Regions from separate parts of the Telluria sp. GW821-FHT07G12 genome, predicted to be linked through region 2. Evidence: predicted binding sites of a transcription regulator. Region 2 holds the regulator's gene; the other holds the start of a gene.
What was found. Region 2 encodes FNR, which switches genes on or off when oxygen is low (the NO sensors DNR and NnrR bind a similar motif). Its sites were predicted from a motif close to TTGATNNNNATCAA; they were not measured.
Positions count from the first base shown of each region.

Region 1: a site for FNR is predicted at 2,802-2,815, ahead of AC07PE_RS02305 (universal stress protein). Genes of this name have one in related genera too.

Region 1 is NZ_JBWKQA010000001.1:472,408-479,523, forward strand. Features, by position in the region: gene AC07PE_RS02295 (chemotaxis protein CheA) at 1-1,700, opposite strand, end outside; gene AC07PE_RS02300 (protein phosphatase CheZ) at 1,700-2,563, opposite strand; gene AC07PE_RS02305 (universal stress protein) at 2,932-3,396, shown strand; gene AC07PE_RS02310 (response regulator) at 3,522-4,166, shown strand; gene AC07PE_RS02315 (Crp/Fnr family transcriptional regulator) at 4,642-5,436, shown strand; gene AC07PE_RS02320 (glycine zipper 2TM domain-containing protein) at 5,510-6,634, opposite strand; gene pdeM (ligase-associated DNA damage response endonuclease PdeM) at 6,704-7,116, opposite strand, start outside.
Region 2 is NZ_JBWKQA010000002.1:193,748-200,863, forward strand. Features, by position in the region: gene AC07PE_RS09140 (M1 family aminopeptidase) at 1-384, shown strand, start outside; gene AC07PE_RS09145 (ribonuclease domain-containing protein) at 451-978, opposite strand; gene AC07PE_RS09150 (hypothetical protein) at 1,075-1,401, opposite strand; gene udk (uridine kinase) at 1,600-2,241, shown strand; gene fnr (fumarate/nitrate reduction transcriptional regulator Fnr) at 2,242-3,012, opposite strand; gene AC07PE_RS09165 (cytochrome ubiquinol oxidase subunit I) at 3,208-4,635, shown strand; gene cydB (cytochrome d ubiquinol oxidase subunit II) at 4,642-5,649, shown strand; gene AC07PE_RS09175 (DUF2474 domain-containing protein) at 5,649-5,771, shown strand; gene AC07PE_RS09180 (TorD/DmsD family molecular chaperone) at 5,902-6,531, shown strand; gene AC07PE_RS09185 (formate dehydrogenase) at 6,528-6,770, shown strand; gene AC07PE_RS09190 (formate dehydrogenase subunit alpha) at 6,786-7,116, shown strand, end outside.

The sequences.
Region 1 (7,116 bases), on a different contig from region 2:
GCATTGATGACGATGCCGACGCGCTCCGAGCATTCCTCGTAGCCCAGCGACAGCGCCAGCGAACGTACCGGCAGCGGGCGGCCCTGGTCCTTCAGCACCGGGGCGCCGCCGACCTGCATGAAGGTCTCTGGCAGCTCGACCACGCGCTCGACCACCGCCATCGGCAGGGCCAGTTGCGCGCCCGAGGTGGACACCAGCATGGTCGGCACGATCGACAGTTCGATCGGCAGGCGGATCGAGAACTTGGTGCCCGTGCCCAGGTTCGAGTCGATGCGGATCGCGCCGCGGTTCTTCTCGACGGCGGTCTTGACCACGTCCATGCCGACGCCGCGGCCGGACACCGACGACGCCACTTCCTTGGTCGAGAAGCCCGGCAGGAACACCAGCTGGTAGGCTTCGTCGTCGGACGTTGCCTGGTGCTCGGTGATGAGCCCCTTCTCCATCGCTTTCTTGCGCAGCTTGGACGGGTCCATGCCGCGGCCGTCGTCCTGCAGCACGATCATGACGCTGTTGGCTTCCTGCCAGGCTTTCAGCAGGATGTAGGCCTTGGCCGGCTTGCCGTTGGCAAGGCGGTCTTCCGGACCTTCGACGCCGTGGTCGAGCGCATTGCGCAGCATGTGCACCAGCGGATCGTACAGGCTGTCCACCACCACACGGTCGACTTCGGTCTCCGCGCCTTCGATGGTCAGCTCGACTTCCTTGCCCAGGTCCTTGGCCAGTTCGCGCACCAGGCGCGGGAATTTCTGGAACAGGCGGCCCACCGGCTGCATGCGGGTCGCCAGCGTGGCGCGCTGCAGCTCGGCCGAGTAGCGCGACGCGCGCTCCAGGGTCTCGGTCAGGGTCGCCATCAGGGTGGCGGCCTGGCCTTCGAACTTGAATTGCGACAGGCGCTCCAGCAGCACGGCGGCCTGGTTCGCGGCCTGCACCGATTCGCCCGCCACTTCCAGCAGCGCGTCCAGCTTGACCGCGTCGATACGGATGCTCTCGTCGGCCTTGGCGGCGGCGGCCGGCGCCGGCTTCTCGTTGCCACGGCGCTCGACACCGTCCCAGCCCGGCTTGGCCGGCGCGGCTTCAGGCGCAGCAGCGGCAGCAGCCACCGGCGCATCCACCGCGGCGGCCGGGGCAGCTTCCTGTGCGGCCGCGGCCGGCGTGTAGGTGCCCGGCGGGACTACCGCCATGTACATCGCTTCCCAGTCCAGGCCATCGGCGCCGGCGGCGGCCGGTGCCGCAACCGGGGCGGCGGCGACCGGTGCAGCGACAGCTGCGGCGGGCGCGGGGGCCGGCGCAGCAGCAGGCGCAGCCTTCGGCGCGGCATCCTTGCCGTCGATCGCATCCTTCAGCAAGCGCTCGAGGTCGGCCGGCATCGGCGCCAGCTGTTCCGGCGCGGTGCCGTTGTTCAGGTCGTTGAGCTGGTCGGCGACGAAGCCGGATGCCTGCAGCGACGCCTCGATCGCCGAGGGCGTGACCGGGGCCGCGCCGGTGCGCAGCGCGTCGAACAGGTTTTCCGTCAGGTGGCAGGCGGTCACCAGCGCGGGCAGTCCCATGAAGCCCGCGCCACCCTTGATGGTGTGGAACGAGCGGAACACCGCGTTCAGCGTTTCCTTGTTATCCGGATCGCGTTCGAGGCGGAGCAAATGCTCCTCGACGTTGGTCGCCAGATCCAACGCCTCGATGACGAAATCCTTGAGCATTTCATCCATTAGAATCCCAGATCGGCAAGAAGGTCATCGACACTATCCTGGTCCAGCGCCGCAGCCGGCACCGAGGGGCCCGACATCAGCTCGGCCGGCTTTTCCTGCTCCTGCACGGCCTGCTTCTGCGCCAGCTTTTCCTTGACGTCGGCCGGGGCGCTGTCGCGCAGCAGCTGGGCCAGCTCGTTCTCGACGGTCTGGGTGATCTTGACGACCTTCTTGATCAGCTGGCCGGTGATGTCCTGGAAGTCCTGCGCCATCATGATTTCGAGCAGGCGCGCCTTCTCGGCTTCGGTCGCTTCCGACACGGCCTGGGCGAAGCTGCGCGAGTCGCCGGCCAGCGCCTTGAACTGCTCGATCGACAGCTTGCCGGCGAACAGGTCGGCCCAGCGGCCTTCCATGTCCTTGGCCTGTTTCGACAGCTTGTCCTGGGCCGGCATGCCGTCGTCCAGGGTGTTCAGCACCTTGTTGGCGGCCTGCTCGGTCAGGCTGGCGACGTATTCCAGGCGGTCCTGGGCGTCCACGATCTGCGAGGACGCCTCGGTGAGCGCCTTGTCGTAGCCCAGTTCGCGCAGCGAGTCGTGCATGATGCGCACGATGCTGCCCAGGCGGGCGTACATCACCTGTCCATCCGGATCTTCTGTGGCTTCGGTGGCTGCGGCGGCCGGGGCCGGCGCAGGTGCGGCTGCAGCCGGTGCGGCGGCGGGCGCGGCGCTTGACGCCACCTGGTCGAACAGGGCCTCGAGGTCGTCAGTGTCGTCACTGTCGCCACCGGTGGCGGGTTCGGGCGCCGGAGCCGGAGCGGGCGCGGTGGCTCGCTGCGCTGCCACTTCCTCGAATAATGCGTCGAAATCGTCAGCGGCGTCGGTCATAGTCCCTGCTTCTCCATAATGTGTAAATGTCGCGATGATCTGTACTGTGCTGTGCTTGCGGCCGTCAATACGTTGACGGTAAGGGTATTGCAGGGAGTGTAGCAGCGTGGTTGCCGTAGGTAAATCTCGGAAAACGGACCGTTGTTCATTGGCGCAGTAAACTTAGTCAATCGACCATCATTTCCAACTGTTTCTGAATATTTTCACAAAGCAAGTGTTGTATTTTTTTATCGCGGCATTTATGTCAGTCAATGTTTTCGGGCCAGAAAGCAAACACATCACTGAGCAAGATCAAGCATTTACCATCTGCCGAGGATGAACAGGAGGACTACAATAAGCAGGTAACGTGACGTGAGGGAGGGCTCACCATGTACCAGAAAATTCTGATCACCACCGACGGTTCCGCGGTGTCCCAGCACACCGCCTGCGCCGGCGTCCAGTTCGCGCAACAGATGGGGGCCGAAGTGCTCGCACTCTTCGTCGCCCCCGAGTACCAGTACCCGGTGTATGTCGAAATCATCCCGCCTTCCTACCCCAGCGAAGAGGAATACCTGGCGCAGATGCGCCGCATGGGTGAGGAGTACATGGGCAAGATCATGCGTTCGGCGGACCAGGCCGGGCTGAAGCATTCCTGCATGACGGCATTCTCGGACTCGGCGGCGCTGAAGATCGCCGACGTGGCAGAACAACAACACTGCGACCTGATCTTCATGGGTTCGCACGGCCGCAGCGGATGGGGCCAGTTGCTGCTCGGTAGCGTCACGAACAAAGTGCTGTCGCAGACCAGCAAGCCCGTGCTGGTGCACCGCCTGATCCGTGAACCCGGCACTTGAGCCCATCTGTTCCAGTCCCGCCGGTGCTTTCTGCCGGCGGAATTGCATGGCAAATAAATACAATTATCTGTTAGCAATGTGCTAGCGTGTAGTCTCTGCTCCGCATTGCATTCTGGGGAACTCCTATGATTCGCATAGTCATCGCTGACGACCACACCATCATGCGCGAAGGCCTCAAGCGCATCCTCGACGGCGCGCTCGACATCGAGATCGTCGGCGAGGCCATCAACGGTTTCGAAGTGCTGTCGCTGGTGCGCCAGGGCGGCTTCGACCTGCTGCTGCTCGACCTGTCGATGCCCGGCCGCAGCGGCGTCGACCTGATCCGCCAGGTCCGCAGCGAAGCGCCCAAGCTGGCGATCCTGATCCTCACCATGCACGAGGAAGAACAGTACGCGGTGCGCGCGATCCGCGCCGGCGCCCAGGGCTACCTGACCAAGGAGAGCGCCGGCACCCAGCTGGTCGGAGCGATCCGCAAGGTGGCCTCGGGCCGTCCTTATATCAGTACCGAAGTGGCCGAGCAGCTGGCGCTGAACATCATGGCGCCGAACGAACAGCTGCTGCACAAGCAGCTCTCGGACCGCGAGTTCGAAGTCTTCTCCTTATTAGTGGGCGGGAAGTCGATCACCGAGATCGCCAACAACCTGCACCTGTCCGTCAAGACAGTGAGCACTCACAAGACGCGCATCATGCAGAAAATGGGCATGACCTCGCTGTCCGAAATGGTGCAATACGCCGTGGCCCACCGCCTGCTGGCGCCGATGAAAGCATGAGCGCAGCCTAATTCGTCTTAGACATCGTGGCCTGACTGTGGTTTCCACGCCCTGTGCGTGCTACCCAGGAGACGGCCCCATCACCGCAGCTATCCTACACGGATATGCCCCGCTCTCCCTCGGAAGCGGCAGCAGTCAGTAAGAATAATCCTACAGTCTGACTCCCCTTCCTACCTACACATTCAGCCGTTGCTGATATGAATGCCGAACTCGTGTTGGCATACTGACTTCAGCGTTTCGACTTGCTTGCGGTCCATTCTCCGCATTGAGCCGCCTGAGAGCGTCTAAGAAAACCTTCAGGGCAAGGCGCATCGTCGAAGACAGTACGTCAGTACGGCGAGACGATGCAACGCCGCCATGGAGGTTTTGTTAGGCGCTCTAAAACCTTGTTTTCCTAAACCTGGAGATGAGTATGCAGTCCCAGCCAATGTCAGAACAGCGTAACGCCTCCCCTTCGACCCTGCACTCGTCACAGATGGAGGCCGGGCGTCAGCGCCAGGGTCGCCTGTGGTCCAACCTGAAAGAGGTCTGCGACCTGCTCCATATCCCGGCCGCCGTATCGATGAATACCGAGGAACTCCTGTTCCAGCACGTGCAGTTCAAGACGGGCCAGCGCGTGCACACGATCGGGCAGGCCTTCGACACCCTGTACATCGTCAATTCCGGCTTCCTGAAAACGGTGCTGATCGACGAATTCGGCAACGAACAGGTGCTGAGCTTCCCGATGAAGGGCGACATGCTCGGCGTCGACGGCATCCACACGCGCCACTACGCTTCGGAAGCCGTCGCGCTGTCCGACTGCGACCTGATCCTCGTACCGTTCAAAAAGCTCACTGCCCTGGGGAGGGTGCATGCCGAGCTGGAGAACCTGATGTACGGTGTGATGAGCCGCGAACTGGTGCGCGAACAGGCCATGATCGGCATGCTCGGCGCCCTGTCGGCGGAAGCCCGCGTGGCCCGCTTCCTGATCTCGCTGGCCGAGCGCTTTGCCGCGATGGGCTACTCGAGCAAGCTGTTCAACCTGCGCATGACCCGTCACGAGATCGGCAGCTACCTCGGCCTGACCCTCGAAACCGTCAGCCGCACGCTGTCGGCCTTCAACGAGATCGGCCTGATCACCGTCGACCAGCGCACCATCGGCATCAAGGATCCGGAAGCGCTCAAGACCCTGCGCCGCCTGCCGCCCTCGCGCTCGCGCGCCAAGCAGAACGCCAAGCACAAGGCCGACGCCGAATCCTCGGGCGACGGCGCGGTGCTGGCCACGGTCTGAGCGGGCCGTGGAGCGGCCGTAAAAAAGCCGGCCCCTTGCGGAGCCGGCTTGTCCTTTCTGACGTTGGAATCGGTCAGTCCCGCGTCAGCACGCCATCGGCGACGCGGACTTGCTCGCCTACGCGGAAGCCCGGGTCGTTGTCGTAACGGATAGCCTGGGTCGCGCCGTTTTCATAGCGCACCACCACTTCGTAGCGCGGCGCGCGGGCGTTGCGCTCGATCGCGCGTCCTGCCAGCGCACCGCCGACGGCGCCGGCCACGGTCGCGGCCGTGCGGCCGCTGCCGCTGCCCACCTGGTTGCCCAGCAGGCCGCCAACCGCGGCGCCGCCCAGCGTACCGGCTGCGCCGGCGTCGGCTTCGATCACGTTCACCGACTGCACCGTGGCGCAACTCGTGCAGGAGCGGGCCACGCGCTGGCTGTCGTCGGCGCGGCGATCGTCACGGCGTGCGTCGCGGCGGTCGTCGATGCGGTCGCCAGGCATGCGTCCGCCCGCCAGCAGCGGCTGGCCCAGGGTCGCGGTCGAATAGCGGCCGTTGGCCTTGATGGTCGCGGTCACCGATGCGTCCGGTGCGATATTGTCGCCGCGGCGGATCGTGTACACGCCGTCATACTGGCCCGGCCGCACTTCCGGCAGCGTGAAGATGCCGGACGTGCCGGCGATCTGGACTTCCACACGCGCGCCCGGCGTGCCGGCCACGGTGAAGCGCAGCTCGTGTCCCGGACCGAGGTCGTCGCTGCCGCGCACGTCGAAGGTCTGGACGCGCGGGGTGCCGGCCACCATGCGGTCGTCGATGCGTTCCGGCACGCGCACGATGGTGGCGGCCAGGGCCTGGGTCTTGACCATGCCGTTCACGCGCAGGTTGGCGGTGACCGAGCTGTCCGGACGGATGCGGTCGTGGGTCCCGATGGTGTAGGTGCCCACGTAGGTGCCCGGGCGGGTTTCGTTCAGGTGCAGGTTGCGGGTGGCGCCGTCGATGCGCACCGAGGCGTTGCCGCCCGGCGTGCCGAAGACTTCGAAGTTCAGCTCGGCGCCCGGCTCGATGCGGCGCAATTCGTTGACGTTGAAACCTTCGATGCGCGGCTCCAGCTGGCGGGCACGCGGATGTTCCTGTGCCTGCACCGGTGCCGGCACGGTGGCCGTGAAGAGCGGCAGCGCGGCAACCACTGCCGCGGCGAGTGTCTGTCGGGTTGTTGCCATGATGTCCTCCTGCGTACGCGAATTATCAATATGGCCAGCTTACGCCGCACACGGCCGTATCTCGGTGCGCTAACGTACGCTGTGCACCGCCTCGCCCGAGCTCACCCAGATGCGCTCGCCGGGCTCGGGCCGCAGCGCATGGCCACCGGTAAATGCGCCGAAGGACGGCAGGATCATGCGCTGCGGCCCAGCAATAAAGCATGGCAGCCGCAAGGCGTCGGAACGTGTTGCGAGCACATAGACCGGGTGCACGTGTCCGGCCAGCACATAGCCCGGCGCGGCGATGTCCGGATGGTGGCAAAAGGAATACGGGCCGACGGTATAGGGCTCGTCGACCAGATCGATGCCGAGCTGCGCGGCCGGGTCGCCCGCATGCTTGTCGTGGTTGCCGCGCACCAGCGTCAGGATCAGCTCGCAGCGTCGCTGGCGCCAGGCCAGCATCGCCGCCTGGGTCGAGGCCGCATGCGCCGCGCGCGCGTGCA
Region 2 (7,116 bases):
AAGCAGGCGCTCATCACCGACCTGTTCGAAAAGATCGTCTTCTACGACAACCGGGTGACTGAGGCGAGCGCGAAGAAGCGCGCCGACGGCCAGTGGGACGTGACCATGAAGCTGCACCTGGCGAAGATGCAGGCCGACGGCAAGGGCAAGGAGACTCCGCGCGCCTACGACGAGCCGGTGGAGATCGGCGTGTTTGCGCGCGCCAAGGGGGCCAAGGAGGCGGACGAGAAGGTGCTGTTGCTGGAGAAGCGCGTGCTGTCCGGGGCCAATCCGGTGCTGACCGTGACGGTGAAGGAGCGGCCTTTCGAAGTTGGCGTCGATCCTTACAACAAGATGATCGACCGGGTGTCGCGGGATAATCGCAAGGAGATCAGTATCGACTGAGCACCGGGGTCGAAGCGCTGAACGAGGCTTCGATCCCGACTTCCGTCCATTGTTAAGATTTGGGGGCTAAGTTGCGTGTTGCTTGGCCTTCGACTTCACCGCTTCATCGACAGCTTGCCTCAGACCTGGTGACATGCCGGTAATGATGTAGAACCCGTTTCTCCACTCCTCATCAATGGCATAAGTGGCATTCTCACGTTCTTCGTCTCGCTCGGCTTTCGTTCCTCCGCGAACCTGGACTCGCTCGTAATGGCATGCGGTGAAGAAAAGCTGGGTGGTGGTACACCTGGCGACGATTCGTCGTTTGCCCCGATGCTTGAGTCCGGGCGTCGGGACCGTGTACTCGAGGTACCTGCCGCTCGGCAGATCGCCAAAACTGTTCCCAAAGAAGTCACCATCTTTCCCCGGGTAAGGAAATGGCCCGTCGGTCACGATCAGCCCGATGGTCTTACGGGCTTCGGGCGGTAACTGGTCGTAGTCGATTGCATATAAGGCGTTCCCCATGTTGCTGCCGCGCCCGAGCATTCCATGTCGCCGCATCCCGTGTTCTTCGATTGACCGATCCAAATAACTTACTGCAACGGGTCTGGACATCATCTTTCTCCGCCAGGTTCGCCGACGCAGCCGGCGATCGCTGCCCGGCCTGGCGGTGTCCGCCATGGCAGCCGGGCAAGCGCGATGCGTCGCCACTTAACGCCGGTCTGCCGGCGGCGTGTCGGTTGGCGGGGTGCTAGGCGGGGTGGTTGGCGGGGTCGTCGACGTTGCGCCGGCGCCCTGGCCCGAAGCACCCACCGTACCCGGGCTGCCGGTGGCGGGCGAACCCGCGGCGCCGCTCTGGCCGCTGCCGGTGGTACCCATCGCGTTGCCTTCCGTCGTGCTGCTGGAGGCGGAGCCGCTTGCCGTCGAACCCGTTGCCGAGCTGCCGCTCATGTCGCTGTCGCGGCTGCCTGTCGCGCTGCATGCTGCCAGGGACAAGCTAATCATGCTGCTGATGAGAAGGACTTGCATTGTTTTCATGATCATCTCCTTATATAGCTTGGTAAGATCACCACAACAGCAAATAGTTCAGGATCAGGGATGCATGCAATTCTTACCATCTCGGACCAGTTCCTGCCCCATGCCGAGTTGAGGAATGCGACCGAAAAGCTGTACCTGGAAGGCTGACTCGGGGCCATCCCCCTGTCGGTTCGCGCGCCGCTCCGGTATCATTCGGGGATGAACCAGATTTCCTTCCAACCCTTTGTCATCGGTGTCGCCGGCGGTAGCGGCAGCGGCAAATCGACGGTGACCCAGCAGGTGCTGGCGTCCTTCGGCGCCGAAATGGTCTCGGTCGTGATGCAGGACGACTACTACAACGACCAGTCCGACCTCACCCCCGAAGTCCGCCGCAAGCAGAATTACGACCATCCGGACGCCTTCGACTGGGCGCTGATGGTGCAGCATGTCCAGGCCCTGCGTAATGGCGAAACGATCCAGATGCCGGAATACGACTTCACGATCGACAACCGCTCCAGCAAGACCATTCCGGTCAAGCCGGCGCCGGTGATCGTGATCGAAGGCCTGTTCGCCTTGTACGACGCGGACTTGCGCAAGATGATGTCGCTGAAGATTTTCGTCGACACGGCGCCGGACGTGCGTTTCATCCGCCGCATGCAAAGGGATATCTCCGAGCGCGGCCGCACGACGGACAGCATCGTCAACCAGTACCTGGAAACAGTGCGTCCGATGCACAAGCAATTCATCGAACCGACCAAGCGCCACGCCGACGTCATCCTGCCGCACGGCGCGAACGGCCCGGCCGTCGACGTCATCACCACCAAGGTGGCGAGCGTCATTGGAAAGCTGAAACAGCCCTGATCAGGCCATCGGACTGCACTGCTCGGTCCCGGCCGCCAGCGCCTTCAGGCGCGCCGGATCGAGCAGGGTCACCTCGCGCTTGTCGATGGCCAGCAAGCCCATCTTTTTGAAACGCGACAGCAAGCGGCTGATGCTCTCGATCGTCAATCCCAGGTAGTTGCCGATGTCTTCGCGCGACATGCGCAGGGCGAACTGGGTCGGCGAATAGCCGCGCGCGGCGTAGCGGGCCGACTTGTTGACCAGGAAAACGGCGAAACGCTGCTCCGCCCGCATATTGCCGAGCAGCAGCATCGCGTTCTGCTCGCGCGTGATCTCGCTGCTCATCATGCGGTGGAAGTGGCGCAGCAGGGTGGGCACCTGGCCGAACAGGTCTTCCAGATTGGCGAAGGGGATCTCGCAGACTTCGCTGTCCTCGAGCGCGACGGCATCGCAATGGTGGCGTTCGCTGCTGATCGCATCCATGCCGAGCAATTCGCCGGCCATCTGGAAGCCGGTGATCTGGGTCTCGCCGGCCGCGTTGATCTGGTAAGTCTTGAAATGCCCGAAGCGCACCGCGTACAGGTTGCGGAATGGGTCGTCCTTGCGGTACAGGTGCTCGTCGCGCGCCACCCGGCGGCGGCGGCCGATGATCTTGTCGAGGCGCTCGATGTCCGCATCTTCCAGGCCCATCGGCAGGCAGAGCTGGTGCATGCTGCAGGCCACGCAGCTGGCCTTCAGGGTCTGCACGTTCAGCGGCTTGTCGTCATTGGGGAAGCTGATGGCCTGGATCATCGGGTAGGCGGGCGAAGGGTGTGAATGTCCGTGATTATACGGGTGCTGTTCAAGGAGCGGGCCGCCATCAGGCTGAGCTTTAATGTCCTGTTCACACTCTGTCGCATTTTGATCCCGGACCAGCCTTGCCACCCTGGCAATCGTGCGCACCCCCGCGCGTGCTAGATTCGGCACACAACAATAAGGGGAGCTCACATGTTCGGCTTGGCGGCATTGGACCTGGCGCGCCTGCAGTTCGCGTTCACGATGTCGTTCCACATCCTGTTTCCGGCCATCACTATCGGCCTGGCAAGCTACCTGGCCGTGCTCGAGCTGTGCTGGCTGAAGACCAAGCGCCAGGTCTTTGTCGACCTGTATCACTTCTGGCTGAAGATCTTTGCCGTGACCTTCGGCATGGGCGTGGTCTCCGGCATCGTGATGGCTTACCAGTTTGGCACCAACTGGAGCTATTTCTCCGAATACGCCGGCGCCATCACCGGGCCGCTGCTGGCCTATGAGGTGCTGACCGCCTTCTTCCTCGAAGCCGGCTTCCTGGGTGTGATGCTGTTCGGCTGGACCAAGGTCGGGCCCGGCCTGCATTTCCTCGCCACCTGCATGGTCGCGCTCGGCACGCTGATCTCCGCCACCTGGATTCTCGGCTCCAACAGCTGGATGCAGACGCCGCAGGGCTATGCCATCGTCGAGGGTCGCATGGTGCCGGTCGACTGGCTCAAGATCATCTTCAATCCTTCCTTCCCGTACCGGCTGGTGCACATGTCGATCGCCGCGTTCCTGTCGACGGCGCTGTTCGTGGGCGGATCGGCCGCCTGGCATTTGCTGAAGGGACGTGGCAATGAAGCGGTGCGCACCATGCTGTCGATGGCGATGTGGATGGTGCTGATCGTCGCGCCCATCCAGGCCGTGGTCGGGGACATGCACGGCCTGAACACACTGCAGCACCAGCCTGCCAAGATCGCGGCGCTCGAGGGACACTGGGAAAACGAAGGGAACAAGCCGCTGCCGCTGCTGCTGTTCGGCATCCCGTCGATGAAGGACGAGGAGACCAGGCTGGCCGTCGGCATCCCCCGCGTCGGCAGCTGGATCCTGACCCACACCTGGGGCGGCCAGATCAAGGGTCTGAAGGAATTCCCGAAGAACGAGCGGCCCAACTCGCTGATTCTTTTCTGGAGCTTCCGCACGATGGTCGGCCTGGGCCTGCTGATGATCGCGCTGGGCGCCTGGAGCCTGTGGCTGCGGCTAAAAAAGCGGCTGTACGACAGCCGCGGCTTCCTGACAATGGCGATGTGGATGGGCCCGGCGGGCCTGCTGGCAGTGCTGGCCGGCTGGATCACCACCGAGGTCGGGCGCCAGCCCTGGATCGTCTATGGCGTGCTGCGCACGGCGGATGGCGCCTCGAAAATCTCCGCCGGGCCGCTTGCCTTGAGCCTGGCCCTGTTCGTGGCCGCCTACCTGTTCGTGTTCGGGGTCGGCATCGCCTACGTGCTGCGCCTGGTGCGCAAGGGGCCGCAAGCCTTCGACACCACCCGCGCGGCGCGGGGCGGGCCGGGCCAGGGACGCACGCCGGCGCGGCCCTTGTCGGTGCCGGAAGCCGAGGCCTCGGCCAACGAAGACAACATCACCTGAACGAGCATGGACATCGACATCACCGCGGTCTGGGCAGCCATCATCTTCTTCTCCGTCTTCATGTACGTGGTGCTGGACGGCTTCGACCTCGGCATCGGCATGCTCTATCCCTTCGTCCCGGCCAGGCGCGACCGCGACACGATGATGAACTCGGTGGCGCCGATCTGGGACGGCAACGAGACCTGGCTGGTGCTGGGCGGGGAAGGGCTGCTGGCGGCCTTTCCGGTGGCCTATGCGGTGATCCTGCCCGGCCTCTACCTGCCGCTGATCTTCATGCTGATCGGCCTGATCTTCCGCGGCGTGGCCTTCGAATTCCGCTTCAAGGCCAACGACCGCGAACGGCCGATCTGGGACCTGGCTTTCATCTGCGGTTCGATGGCGGCGGCCTTTTTCCAGGGCGTGGCGCTGGGCGCCTTCCTTTCCGGGATTCCGGTGTCGGGACGCAGCTACGCGGGCGGGCCGCTGGACTGGTTCGCGCCTTTCCCGCTGGCGTCCGGCGGCGGCGTCATGATCGCCTATGCACTGCTGGGCGCGACCTGGCTGGTGATGAAGACCGGCGGCGAACTGCATGAACGCATGCTGAAGCTGGCGCGGCCCCTCACCTGGCTGCTGCTGGCGTCCATCGCCGTGGTCAGCGTGTGGACGCCTCTAGCCCAGCACCAGGTGGCCGAGCGCTGGTTCAGCTTCCCGAACCTGCTGATCCTGTCGCCGGTGCCCTTGCTGGTGGCGGCAGCCGCCTTCTGGCTGCTGTGGTCGCTGCAGCGCAGTCCGTCCTGGCAACCCTTCGCCGCCGCGCTGGCGCTGGTGCTGCTGGGCTTTACGGGCATGGCGATCAGCATCTGGCCGCACATCGTCCCACCCTTCATCACGATCTGGGAGGCGGCCGCGCCGCCGGCCACCCAGAGCTTCGCGCTGGTCGGCACGCTGATCGTGCTGCCGCTGATCCTGGCCTATACGGGTTGGGCTTATTACGTGTTCCGCGGCAAGGTCGTCGATACCGAGGGTTATCACTGATGAAGTCGCTTTGGATGCGCAGGCTGGGCTGGATGCTGGGTCTCTGGATGCTGGGCGTGGCGGCGCTGGGCGCCATCGCCTGGCTGTTGCGGGTGCTGATGCATGCGGCCGGCATGAGGTGAGGGGGCCGAAAAAGTTCAAGCGTGCGCGCCCTTCAGCTTCCCTGGTACTACACTTTCGGTGCAGATTTGCTAACGGGAGAACCGCTCAGTGCCACCGGAGAACGCGTCTTTACAAACGATTGCCTTACCCTTGTCTGATGAAGACCAGGCGCGGGCCGATTTTTACGCACTGATTGCCCGCCTGATGCTGGCGCCGCCGAACGCCGGCCTCTTGAAAGCCTTGGCCGACGCCGAGCCTGTCCACGCCGAGGGCCTCGCCGAAGCGGGTCTCGCCCTCGAAGACGCCTGGCTGAAACTGAGCCAGGCCGCCAGCGTGATGGACGCGGAGGCCGTCGCCGAGGAATTTTCGGCCCTATTCGTCAGCACCGGCAACCCGCTCCTGAATCCGAATGGCTCCTTCTATATCGCGGGCCACCTGAACGACACGCCGCTGGCCGAACTGCGCCATGACCTCTCGCGCCTGCGCATTGCGCGCGCGCGCGGCGTCGGCGAGTTCGAGGACCACCTTGGCGCCCTGTGCGAAACCATGCGCGTGCTGATTGCCGGCGCGCCGGGCATCGCGCGCCAGCCGCTCGAAGAGCAGCAGCAGCTGTTCACGGCCCATATCCAGCCCTGGTACGCGGCCTGCCTGGCCGACATCGCAGCCGCGGAACCGGCCAATTTCTACCGGGTGGTCGCCGCCTTCGCCGGCGCCTTCCTCGGGGTCGAAGCCCTTGCGTTTGCAATGTGGCAGCCGGCCGATTCCTACCAGCCCGCATGAGGACCATCATGGCCAACGACCCGAAACGTCCCGATCACGCTCCCGATCAGGCTCCCGATCCCGCCCGCCGCAGCCTGCTGAAGGCCGCGCCCCTGGGCGCCCTGGCCGTGGTGGCCGCCCGCGCCGGCGCCGCCGAGACAGCGCCGCCCGCAGCCGCGCCCGCGGAAGACGCCAAGCCCAAGGGCTACCGCGAGACCGAACACATCCGCCGTTACTACGCGACGGCCGCGTACTGGTAAAGAGGAGCAGCAGCCATGAGCCTGGTGAAGACTTCGCGCGACAACGGCCTGAAGCGCCGCAAATTCCTGGTCGGCGCCGGCGTCACGGCCGGCGCGGCGGCGGTCGCGCGCCACCTGCCGCTGAACGTCATCGAGCCGGCCAGCGCCGCCGATCCGGCGCCGGCGGCGGCCGCCAAGACCGAGATCAAGCACACCGTCTGCAGCCACTGCTCGGTCGGCTGCTCGGTGGAGGCGGTGGTCAGCAACGGCGTCTGGGTGCGCCAGGAAGCGGCCTTCGATTCGCCGATCAACATGGGCGCCCACTGCGCCAAGGGCGCTTCGGTGCGCGAGCACGGCTTCGGCGAGC